DNA from 3 places in the Shewanella sp. 10B genome. Region 1 is predicted to be linked to each of the others. Evidence: predicted binding sites of a transcription regulator. Region 1 holds the regulator's gene; each other region holds the start of a gene.
The links. The regulator NrdR, encoded in region 1, represses ribonucleotide reductase genes. The targets are predictions, from matches to a motif close to AAACACNANATNTNGTGTTT.

Region 1 (4,290 bases):
CGCAGTAGGGTGGATTTACCTGAACCGTTAAGACCTAACACACCGATCTTAGCGCCGGGGAAAAAGCTTAAGGAAATGTCTTTAAGGATCTGCTTCTTAGGAGGAACAACCTTGCCCACCCGCAGCATGCTGTAAACAAACTGAGCCATTTTTCTGCATCTATAAGTGACTAATGATGCGGCTAATTCTACTCGATTGCGCGCCGAACTCAACTCGGCATTGAGGCGAGTTCAAGGTAAAACTGTAGGATTTTCATGTTTCAGAGACTGGGATTGTCGGCTAGTTACGAGTAGAATACCGCGCAACCCTACCTACAAGAATTGGCAGCTGGAGTAAGCAATGCTGAAAAAAGATATGAATATCGCAGATTATGATCCGGAACTGTTCAACGCAATTCAGAACGAAACTCTGCGTCAAGAAGAGCATATTGAGCTGATTGCTTCTGAAAACTACACCAGTCCACGCGTGATGCAAGCGCAAGGTTCACAATTAACCAACAAGTACGCCGAAGGTTATCCTGGCAAGCGTTATTACGGTGGTTGTGAGTATGTGGACGTAGTTGAAACCTTAGCGATTGAGCGTGCAAAACAACTGTTTGGTGCGACCTACGCAAACGTACAACCTCACTCAGGTTCTCAAGCAAACAGCGCCGTTTACATGGCATTGTTAAAACCAGGCGATACCGTTTTAGGTATGAACCTCGCTCACGGTGGTCACTTGACCCACGGTTCACCTGTAAACTTCTCCGGTAGACTGTACAACATCATTCCTTACGGCATCGATGAATCAGGCAAAATCGACTATGACGAAATGGAACGTCTGGCGGTTGAACATAAGCCTAAGATGATGATCGGTGGTTTCTCTGCTTACTCAGGTATCGTTGACTGGGCAAGAATGCGCGAAATCGCAGACAAAATCGGTGCTTACCTGTTTGTCGACATGGCGCACGTTGCGGGTCTTATCGCCGCTGGTGTGTATCCAAACCCAGTGCCACACGCGCACGTTGTGACGTCAACCACTCACAAGACCTTAGCCGGTCCTCGTGGCGGTATCATTCTGTCTGCTGCCGATGATGAAGAGCTATACAAAAAGCTGAACTCTGCGGTATTCCCAGGCGGTCAAGGTGGTCCTTTGATGCACGTTATCGCGGGTAAAGCGGTTGCCTTCAAAGAAGCTTTAGAGCCAGAGTTCAAAGCTTACCAACAACAAGTGGTTAAGAACGCTAAAGCCATGGTTGAAGTGTTCTTAGAGCGCGGTTACAAGATCGTTTCTGGCGGTACTGACAACCACTTAATGCTGGTGGACCTAATCGGTCGCGACCTGACGGGTAAAGAAGCTGATGCTGCTTTAGGTAGCGCGAACATCACAGTAAACAAAAACTCTGTGCCAAACGATCCTCGTTCACCTTTCGTGACCTCTGGTGTGCGTATCGGTACGCCTGCGATCACTCGTCGTGGCTTTAAAGAAGCTGAAGCGAAAGAGTTAACCGGTTGGATCTGTGACATCCTCGACGATGCCCACAACCCTGCGGTTATCGAGCGCGTAAAAGGCCAAGTATTGGCACTGTGCGCCCGTTTCCCTGTTTACGGTTAATTCGTTAATTTATCTGAATATGAAGGCTGAGTTCACAACTGTTTAGGGTGTTACTCTCAGGTGGTTAACCTCAGCCGATAAATAGGATAAAATCCCATGGCCGCATTAAGCGGCCATTTTTATTGCTAAAATCTTAGACTTAAACCCGCTCGGTTTAAGCGAGAAACAGCGAAAGCCATAGGCTTTATTCCATTCACGGCAGGAGGCTCAATGCATTGTCCATTTTGCAGCGCGACAGATACTAAAGTAATCGATTCCCGATTAGTGGCGGAAGGCCATCAAGTGCGTCGTCGCCGAGAATGCACCGAATGCCACGAAAGATTTACTACCTTCGAAGGGGCTGAATTAGTCATGCCACGGGTGATTAAACGCGATGGCACGCGCCAACCCTTCGATGAAGAAAAGCTGCAAGCAGGTATGTTACGCGCGGTCGAAAAGCGCCCCGTGTCCATGGATGAAATCGAGCAGGCCTTAAGTAAAATCAAGTCAACGCTGCGGGCTACCGGCGAGCGCGAAGTGCCATCCGAGATGATAGGTAACTTGATGATGGAACAGTTAATGAGCCTAGATAAGGTTGCCTATATTCGTTTTGCCTCGGTTTATCGCGCCTTTGAAGACGTCTCCGAATTTGGGGAGGCGATTGCGAAACTGCAAAAGTAATGTGGGTTATCTTAAGTTAGTGCTTAGGTTAGTGCTTAGGTTAGCGCCTCGTTATGCCCCGCATTCGGGTACGCTTTCTCAAGATTTCATAGGGTTTATATGAATTGGTCAGAACTCGATAACCAGATGATGAGCCGAGCCATACAACTGGCTCGCAAAGGATTTTATACCACTCGCCCCAATCCTAGTGTGGGCTGCGTTATCGTAAAAGATAGTCAGATTGTCGGTGAAGGTTATCATCAAAAAGCCGGTGAGCCCCACGCCGAGGTGCATGCACTGCGCATGGCTGGCGAGCTTGCCCGTGGCGCGACCGCCTATGTCACCTTAGAACCTTGCAGCCATTATGGCCGCACACCGCCGTGTGCCTTGGCGTTGATCAACATAGGTGTAAAACGAGTGGTGGTGGCGGTTGAAGATCCCAATCCTCAGGTCGGTGGCCGTGGTATTCAAATGCTGCGCGATGCGGGCATTCAAGTGGATGTAGGTTTGCACCGCGACGAAGCTTACGCTTTAAATCTTGGTTTTATGAAGCGCATGGAATCAGGCCTACCTTGGGTGACGGTAAAGCTTGCCGCGAGCCTCGATGGTAAAACCGCCTTATCAAACGGTGTGTCCAAATGGATCACAGGCCCCGAAGCTCGCCGCGATGTGCAGCGCTTACGTTTACGCGCCTGCGCGCTAGTGACAGGGATTGACACTGTGCTAGCCGATGACCCTTCGCTTAATGTGCGTTACTCAGAGCTTGGCAGTCTGAGCTCGCAATTGAGTGAAGCGCAGATTTTACAACCGCTGCGGGTGATATTAGACAGTCGTTGCCGGATGCCGATTACGGCAGCCTTGCTTGCGATTGAATCGCCGATGTTATTAGTTTCAACAGTGCCTTACTCGCCAGCCTTTGTGGCGCAGTTGCCTGCCCATGTGACTTGTCTTCAATTACCGGCGATTGATGGTCGAATCTCGCTGCCAGCACTCTTAAGCTATTTAGGCAAAAGCTGTAATCAGGTGCTTATCGAAGCGGGCGCGACCTTAGCCGGCGCCTTTATCGGTGCGGGATTAGCCGATGAGTTAGTGCTGTATCAAGCGATGAAAATCCTTGGCGCACAGGGACGTAATCTACTCGAATTACCCGATTATCAAATGATGGCCGATATTCCGACCATCAAACTGGTCGATGAGCGTAAAGTAGGCGCGGATACGCGTTTCACCTTGAGGCTCACGTCCAATCCATCTTTAGCGAATAAGTGAGTTAACCATGTTTACTGGGATTATTGAGGCCGTTGGCACGCTGCGAAAGCTTGAACGTAAAGGCGATGATATTCGTTTGACGGTTGCCAGTGGCAAACTGGATTTAAGCGATGTGCGTTTAGGCGACAGTATCGCCACCAATGGTGTGTGTTTGACTGTGGTTCAGCAATTAGCCGATGGCTATGTGGCGGATGTGTCGGCTGAAACAGTCAGTCTCACAGGCTTTGCTAACTATAAAGTCGGCACTAAGGTTAATCTTGAAAAAGCCGTTACCCCGACAACTCGCCTCGGCGGACATATGGTCAGCGGCCATGTGGATGGCATTGCCACCGTAGAGCAGCGTCTTGCTCGTGGGCAAGCAATCGAATTTTGGTTAGCGGCGCCTGCGGAGCTGGCTCGCTATATTGCCCATAAAGGTTCTATCACCATCGATGGCGTGAGTCTGACGGTAAACGAAGTCGATGGACACCGTTTCCGATTAACCATAGTGCCCCATACCGCGGGTGAAACCACGTTGGTGGATTTGAAAGCTGGCGATAAGGTGAATATTGAAGTGGATTTAATCGCCCGCTATTTAGAGCGTTTAATGCGCTTTGATACTAAAGAAACCCAAGGCGGTGGGGTGACTATGGAAATGTTAGCCCGTGCTGGCTTTGTGCGTTAGGGCACTGGCACTTAGCTCACTTAGGTATAGAATTTCATAACAACAGTAAAATCATAAAGGTCCTACAATGGCGCTGCACAGTATAGAAGAGATCATCGAGGATATTCGTCAAGGCAAAATGGTTATTT
Region 2 (4,290 bases), on a different contig from region 1:
CAGAGAGAAAGGCTGAGCCATACGTACGATAGTATCGTAAACCGCCACATCACCATGGGGGTGATATTTACCGATCACGTCACCGACCACACGGGCAGACTTTTTGTACGGCTTGTTCCAATCGTTCTTCAATTCACTCATGGCAAACAGCACGCGGCGATGCACAGGCTTAAGGCCATCACGCACGTCTGGTAATGCACGTCCCACGATGACGCTCATGGCGTAATCAAGGTACGAATTCTTTAGTTCGTCTTCGATATTAATTGGCGAAATAGATGATGCCAGATCAGTCATAAACTGCTCGTTCCCCTGAAAATTAGCCGACAACGTATAATCCGTATCATTGAGCGGCCCAAAAACGTGATTTGGCATTCTAACACAGTTATTTAATGTCGCCAGACCTATCCTACGTGAATTGCGAAGGATGTGGCTTAATAGATGAAAACACTGTCAATTTGGCCTATTAAACTCAATAAAATCCGTCGTTAATGGTGAAATTGAGGGCAAGACTTGATTAATATCCGAGCAGAAAATCCGCTCTGCTTCACAAAGTGTTTAAGAATTAATGATAATTGCTGAAATTTCACTCAACCACAAAGACTTAGGATCAGCCAATACTGTGTTTATCCCCCATTGTCGTTATAATAGCCGCACAATGACAGCCGCTATAGGTAATAGCATGCAACAGAATACCAACGTAGACCCGCAGGAAATCGCAAAGTTTGAACGTATGGCCGAAACCTGGTGGGATCTCAACGGCGAGTTTAAGCCGCTGCATCTATTAAATCCCCTGCGCCTTAACTATATCGATCAAACGGCGGGCGGGATTTTTGGTAAGAAAGTGCTGGACGTCGGCTGCGGCGGCGGCATTTTATCCGAAAGCATGGCGCGCATCGGCGCGGTCGTTGACGGCCTCGATATGGGTGAAGAACCATTAGAAGTCGCGCGTTTACATGCACTGGAAACTGGCGTGAGCATCAACTATGTCAAAAACACTGCCGAGTCCCATCGAGAAGATCACCGCGAATACTACGATGTGGTGACTTGTATGGAGATGCTCGAGCATGTGCCAGATCCGCAATCGGTCATTCAAGCCTGCTGCGATATGGTTAAACCCGGCGGTTTTGTGTTTTTCTCAACCATCAACCGTAATATGAAGTCTTTCGTTGAAACCATTATCGGCGCCGAGTACCTATTAAAGATGTTACCAATTGGCACCCATGACCATAATAAGTTCATCAAGCCATCGGAACTCATGGCCTTAGTCGATAATACCGATCTTCTCTGTAAAGATGCACTTGGGATCACCTATAACCCGCTAACAGGGATCTTTAAGTACACCCCAAAGGTCGATGTTAACTATATGATTGCGACGCAAAAGGTAGATTAAGATGAGCTTAGCTGAGGTTAAAGGGGTCTTATTCGACCTTGACGGCACCCTTGCCGATACCGCGCCGGATCTGGTTCAGGCCCTTAACCTCAGTTTGTCTGATGTCGGTATCGCGGCAAAACCTTTAGCAAACATGCGTAGCGCCGCCTCCCATGGCAGCTTTGCCTTAGTCGATGCGGCGATTCCCGGCGCGGATGACGCACTGCGCACTCAAGTACAACAAGGACTCCTCGCACACTATCAAAGGATCAATGGAGACCATTGCCAGTTGTTTGATGGTATCGCTCCCCTGCTCGATTGGCTCGAGTTATGCCATGTACCGTTTGGGGTGATCACGAATAAACCCGCCCGCTTTACACGCCCTCTATTACATAAGCTTAAGCTCAGCTCGCGTATGCCAGTGATGATCAGTGGCGATTCGACCCGTTACCCTAAGCCACATACTGCACCTATGCTATTGGGCGCACAGCAGCTGCAGTGCCATCCACAGCAAATCCTCTATTTAGGTGATGCCGAGCGGGATTTACTCGCGGCCCAAGCGGCGGGCATGCTTGGCGGTGTGGCGTTGTGGGGATATTTAGGTGAGGCCGATACACCCGATGCATGGCCTGCCTATGCGCAGTTTAACTCACCATCGAGTTTACATTCGGCCTTAAGCCAAGCATTCGCAAAATAGCAGTAACGGATTACTAAGGTTAACGGCCCAACCGAATCCGATTAACGGCGAAATTATGCGCTCTTCGCTGGTAATGCAATTTAGGTTAAGGGTCAATCCTTGCGATCGCGATCGCTGCTTATTTTAGCGATCGATCACACAGTGAAATTTGCGCAAAAAAACGTCATCAATTTCGCACGCTAATCTCAATTTGAGCTTCAGGGTTAGTCATCACTAACGCTTTTCTTTATCCTCAAGATATCCACAAGATACCCCCTGAATTGAGACTTGCAAATAGCGTCAAACCTCACTATCTTGTATCTCAGATTATTTAAAACACCATATCTTGTGTATAGGTAGCAATCAGACACACTAGAAGTTCCCCGTTAAATCGACTATCTCCTGCATAGTCAGCAGTATTAAGGGTTTTCAGGTTGATTGTTTTACAAGGAAACGTACGGTGACTTAGTTCACCTGAACAGATATCAGAACCAAGGCCTCTCTTCAATGAATAGCAATATGACAGTCACAAAACGCTGTGGTGCACGTGAGACAATCGATCTCGACAAAATACACCGCGTAATTACTTGGGCAGCCAAGGGATTAAAAAACGTTTCTGTTTCTGAAGTTGAACTTCGCACGCATTTACAGTTTTTCGACGGGATCCCAACCGAAGCTATCCACGAAACGATCATCAAATCTGCGGCGGATTTAATTTCCCCAGAATCTCCGGATTATCAGTTTCTGGCTGCGCGCTTAGCCGTATTCCATTTACGTAAGAAGGCCTTTGGTCAGTTCGAGCCGCCAAAGTTATACGACCATGTGACTAAACTGGTCGAGCTAGGCAAGTATGATATGCATATTCTGCAGGATTACACCCGCGAAGAACTCGATATCATGGACAGCTATATCGACCATTGGCGCGATATGAACTTCTCCTACGCGGCGGTAAAACAGCTCGAAGGTAAGTATCTGGTACAAAACCGTGTGACCCACGAGATCTACGAGAGCGCCCAGTTCCTCTATATTCTGGTGGCAGCCTGTTTGTTTGCCCGTTATCCAAAAGAAACGCGCCTGCAATACGTTAAAGATTTTTACGACGCGGTATCGACCTTTAAGATTTCTCTGCCCACGCCAATCATGGCGGGGGTGCGCACACCAACACGTCAATTCAGTTCATGTGTACTGATTGAATGTGGTGACAGCTTAGATTCTATCAACGCGACCGCCTCTTCTATCGTGAAGTATGTCAGCCAACGCGCGGGTATTGGTATCAATGCCGGTCGTATCCGTGCATTAGGTAGCCCAATCCGTGGCGGCGAAGCCTTCCACACCGGTTGCTTGCCTTTCTACAAGTATTTCCAAACGGCGGTGAAGTCTTGCTCGCAAGGCGGCGTTCGTGGTGGTGCAGCGACCCTCTTCTACCCCATTTGGCACTTAGAAGTAGAATCGCTGCTGGTACTGAAAAACAACCGCGGTGTTGAAGATAACCGTATTCGCCACTTAGACTACGGCGTGCAGCTCAACAAGCTGATGTACCAACGTCTGATCAAAGGCGAAAACATTAGCCTGTTCAGCCCATCGGACGTACCAGGTCTTTACGATGCCTTCTTCGAAGATCAAGACGAATTCGAACGTCTGTACCTGCAATATGAGCAAGACAGCAGCATTCGTAAGAAGACATTGAAAGCAGTTGAACTGTTCTCATTGATGATGCAAGAGCGTGCTTCAACGGGCCGTATCTACATCCAAAACGTCGACCACTGTAATACTCACAGTCCATTCGACTCGAAAGTTGCTCCGATCAGACAATCTAACCTTTGTCTTGAAATCGCGCTGCCGACCAAGCCATTGAACAACATTGACGATCCAAACGGTGAAATCGCGCTGTGTACACTGTCGGCGTTAAACTTAGGTGCGATCAAAAACTTAGCCGAGCTTGAGCCATTAGCCGATTTAGCAGTACGTGCACTGGATAACCTACTGGATTACCAAGATTATCCAATCAAAGCGGCCGAAATTTCATCGATGAACCGTCGTACTTTAGGTATTGGTGTTATCAACTTCGCTAACTACTTAGCGAAGAATGGCATGAAGTACTCCGATGGTAGCGCGAACAACCTGACTCACAAGACCTTTGAAGCGATTCAGTTCTATCTGCTCAAGGCGTCAATGAATCTGGCGAAGGAAAAAGGTGCGTGCCCATTATTTAATGAGACCACTTACGCCCAAGGTATTTTACCTA
Region 3 (4,290 bases), on a different contig from region 1:
AAAAGTGTTACAAGTGTTTGATCCTGCGTTTCACTTCTTCTTGCTTGCCATGGTTGAATGGTCTGGCATCGGGGCTACCTAAGTAACCGCATACCCGACGCGTCACAGATACCCTGCTTGGCTCATGGTTGCCACATTTAGGACAAGTAAAGCCTTTACTGGTACAACTAAACTCACCGGTAAAACCGCAGTCGTAGCATTCATCAATCGGCGTGTTAGTGCCGTAGTAAGGCACGCGGCTATAGCTGTAATCCCACACATTTTCGAGCGCTTCGATATTGTGCTGCATATTGGGGTATTCGCCGTAGCAAATAAAGCCACCATTGGCAATAGCAGGATATGGCTGCTCAAAATCAATTTTATCGTAGGGATTCACCCGCTTTTCCACATCCAAGTGGAAGCTATTGGTGTAATAACCTTTATCGGTTACGCCCGCAACCACGCCGAATTGGCGCGCATCGAGTTTGCAGAAACGGCTGCAGAGGCTCTCACTCGGGGTGCTATAAAGACTAAAGCCATAACCGGTTTCGGCCTTCCATGCATCGGTAGCCGCTTTAAGGTGTGCGACAATCGCCACCGCTTTTTCACGCAGCTTGGCATCATCAAACACATGGGTTTCAGTGCCATAGAGCGCATTGATGGTTTCATGTAAACCGATATAGCCTAATGAAATCGATGCCCGACCATTTTTAAAGATTTGGGCGATATCATCATCGGCGCGCAGGCGCACACCACAGGCGCCTTCCATATACAGAATCGGCGCAACTCTGGCTTTAACGCCATTTAAGCGTTCGATGCGGGTGTCTAATGCGCGGCGGGCGAGCAGTAAACGCTCATCTAAAATGCGATAGAATTCAGCTTCATCGCCATTGGCCTCTAGGGCTACACGGGGCAAGTTTAAGCTCACCACCCCAAGGTTATTGCGCCCTTCATGGACCAGTTCGCCATTTTCTTTATAGGAGCCTAAAAAGCTGCGACAGCCCATTGGGGTTTTAAATGATCCCGTGACCTTTTCCACTTGCTCGTAGTTCAAAATATCCGGATACATGCGCATGCTGGCGCATTTTAGGGCCATTTGTTTGACATCGTAGTTGCAATCACCGGCCTTGTGGTTAATGCCATCACGAATCGCAAACACCAGTTTAGGGAACACAGCAGTCTTACGATTTTTACCTAGGCCCGTCATTCGTACTTTCAGCATGGATTGCTGAATTAAACGCGATTCCCACGAAGTACCAAGACCAAAACCAAAGGTCACAAAGGGCGTTTGTCCATTGGCGGTATGTAAGGTATTCACTTCATATTCAAGGGATTGGAAAGCATCATGACATTCTTTTTCGGTAAGTGCCGTCGCATAGGCCTTGGCATCTTTAATCTGCCAGTTGAGCGCCACTTGATAGTGTTTGTCATAGCTCTTCGCCACAAAAGGCGCGAGCACTTCATCGATACGGTTAATCGTGGTGCCGCCATAAATATGGCTCGCCACTTGGGCAATAATCTGCGCCGTTACCGCCGTAGCGGTGGAGATGGATTTTGGGGTCTCAATTTCGGCGTTGCCCATCTTAAAACCGTGGGTCAACATGCCCGCCAAATCAATCAACATGCAGTTAAACATCGGGAAAAACGGCGAATAATCGAGATCGTGGTAATGGATTTCACCAAGTTCATGGGCGGCCACCACATCCTTAGGCAGAATATGGCTCTTGGCGTAATGTTTCGCGACGATACCCGCGAGTAAATCCCGCTGGGTTGGGATCACTTTAGAGTCTTTATTAGCGTTTTCATTTAACAGCGCGGCATTGCTCTGCTCGACTAAACCACGGATTTCGAGATTGAGTTTACTGGTGGCATCGCGGCAAATATCTCTGTCATGGCGGTACTCGATATAGACCCGGGCCAAGGATTTGTAAGGGCCTTCCATCAAGAGATTTTCAACCGCATCCTGTAAATGGTGGATCTCGACTTCTGCCAGATTCGCCACTCGCTCCCTCACACAGGCGGCAACCGCCGCGGCATAGTCAGCATCCTCTATCCCAACCGAGTTTGCAGCCGCTATCACTGCATCTCTTATCCTTGTTTCATCAAAAGGTGTGCGGCAACCATCCCGCTTGATCACGACTGGCATTGTTCAGTTCCTCTCCATTCCGATTAAAATTAACACTACATATAGTGTTCAGATAATCAACAAACACAATATCTAGGCAATTAAGCGGCATTAACACCTAAAATTCCATGATCCAGATCATGATTTATCGGATGGATAAAAAGAACAAAGAAGAACTGTAGCCAAGCCCAATGATCTCAGTATTAAGCCTTGACCTTGGCCATAAAGCAGGATAGCGGACGCTAAAAATGCACGCTAATCACGACAAAGGACCTTGACCCGAAAGCCAAAGTCCTTGGAATAAAAGAAGTCCGTAGCTCGGCGTTTGCCCTTAGCTTAGGTTTGCACTCAGACAGGGTTAACGCTTGGCTAAAGCAAGATAACTACTCAGTTGCCCCGATGCCGATTGCTGCATCCCCATAGAGGAAGCCACTTGCATGGTCGATTTAAGCCCCTGCCATAACTGCTTTTGGTTATCGCTCATTGTTGGATTGCTATTTAGATAATCGGTTAACTGGCCAAATACCTTGATGGCTTTTTGTGCCAGCACAGGGGATTGCGCATCATCCATATTCGACAATACATTCTTAGCATCGACTAAGGTGTTGATCATCGGACTGTTGGGTGACTTTTCCGCTAAGGACTTTAACTCGTCGTCGATAAAGTCCTGCAGAGATTGCTTGCTCGGCTTTTGGCTCGGCAAATTAATGCCGTTTTGTGACAGTCGTTCAACCTGTGCATCGGACAAAATGCCGTCCTTTTGCAGCCGAGACACTAGGGCCGGAATATCTGACACACTAAACTGGCCATCGGCAAAAAAGTCCTTCGACATGGCTTGGATTTTTTGTGCCCTAAGCGCACGGGGTGACAAGGCAATCTCATCACTCGGTTTCGCTTCAGTTTTAGGCGTATCCTTGGTGGATGAGTTGGCATCCGTTCTGGCGTCAGTCTTACTTGTGTCTGTCTTACTCGTGTCCGTCTTCTTGCTGTTCAGGCCATAGGCATCGGCAACACTGCTACGGTTCAGATTTAAGGCATTTAAAAGAGGATTCATCGTCAATAATTCGGCATCTAACACTGTGTGATGGGGATAAAGCAAAAAATAAGCCAATCAAACAGTCACTTGCCTAAAGTATTATTCGTTTCGCGATCACGTGCTTGCCAGAACGAACAAAATTTAATCTCGAAACGTCAACACGCCCTAAATATCCTCACAACTTAGCCTTTCCAAATCGCGGCTTCAATCAAGTGCGCCACTTTAGCGACAGCCGCCTCCCCCGCCGCAATAGCCTCGTCGGCACGGTGAAATTCCATGGTGCCGATATTAGCGACTTCGGGCACAACCAAGACATCGGGCGGATCTCCCATCAAACGCGCCCGTTTATGACGCTGCTCTAAAATCCCCATCGATTGAGACATCACCGCAATCATGCCAGGGTTAGATTTAGTGCCGAGGGAAAACTTGTCGGTTAAACTGCTGACATACTCCCGCCCCCGAGCAAATAAATCCATAAAGCCGGTTTCTTGGCGCGCGGGCATTTCGGCTTCTTCCTTCGGCGCCTTATGGCTGGTCATATTGACGGGCAATACCTGCAGCCGCCCCGAATGAAACCCGTGCAAATCCACGGCAATCACAATATCGACGCCCATCGCGCGGCTCACTGACACAGGCACAGGGTTCACCACAGCGCCATCGACTAACCAACGATCTCCTTGACGAACGGGGGCTAATATCCCCGGCATTGAGCAAGAGGCGCGCACAGCTTGGCGTAAATCGCCATGGCGAAACCAAATTTCTTGCCCAGAATACAAGTCAGTCGCGATTGCTGCAAAGGGTCGCTCGAGCTCTTCAATATTGATATCACCGATGCGCGATTGCAGCACATCGAAGACTTTCTCGCCGCCGATCAAACCGCCCTTACGCCAACGAATATCCATTAACCCGAGGACATCCCAGCTCGAAAAACTGCGCACCCACTCCTCAAGCTCGGTCAAATGATTATGGGCATAGGCCGCCCCGACGAGCGCGCCGATTGAACATCCGGCCACTTTATCGGGTTTGACTCCCATGGCGGCAAGGCCATTGAGTACACCGATGTGAGCCCAACCCTTGGCGGCTCCGCTTCCAAGCGCGATGCCAATGGTGGGTTTTGTCCCCTTGCCCATAATATGTGTCCCTTAACAAC

Region 2: the regulator NrdR is predicted to act here: its motif matches at 2,380-2,399, upstream of nrdA (class 1a ribonucleoside-diphosphate reductase subunit alpha).
Region 3: the regulator NrdR is predicted to act here: its motif matches at 2,156-2,175, upstream of nrdD (anaerobic ribonucleoside-triphosphate reductase).

The regions. Positions count from the first base shown of each region.
Region 1 is NZ_JAMDJO010000002.1:182,890-187,179, reverse strand. It holds gene ettA (energy-dependent translational throttle protein EttA) at 1-149, opposite strand, end outside; gene glyA (serine hydroxymethyltransferase) at 340-1,593, shown strand; gene nrdR (transcriptional regulator NrdR) at 1,804-2,253, shown strand; gene ribD (bifunctional diaminohydroxyphosphoribosylaminopyrimidine deaminase/5-amino-6-(5-phosphoribosylamino)uracil reductase RibD) at 2,353-3,498, shown strand; gene M0415_RS08300 (riboflavin synthase) at 3,506-4,162, shown strand; gene ribBA (bifunctional 3,4-dihydroxy-2-butanone-4-phosphate synthase/GTP cyclohydrolase II) at 4,230-4,290, shown strand, end outside.
Region 2 is NZ_JAMDJO010000001.1:1,255,329-1,259,618, forward strand. It holds gene gyrA (DNA gyrase subunit A) at 1-294, opposite strand, end outside; gene ubiG (bifunctional 2-polyprenyl-6-hydroxyphenol methylase/3-demethylubiquinol 3-O-methyltransferase UbiG) at 680-1,390, shown strand; gene M0415_RS05365 (HAD family hydrolase) at 1,392-2,066, shown strand; gene nrdA (class 1a ribonucleoside-diphosphate reductase subunit alpha) at 2,553-4,290, shown strand, end outside.
Region 3 is NZ_JAMDJO010000001.1:657,440-661,729, reverse strand. It holds gene nrdD (anaerobic ribonucleoside-triphosphate reductase) at 8-2,125, opposite strand; gene M0415_RS02740 (hypothetical protein) at 2,463-3,158, opposite strand; gene rssA (patatin-like phospholipase RssA) at 3,323-4,270, opposite strand.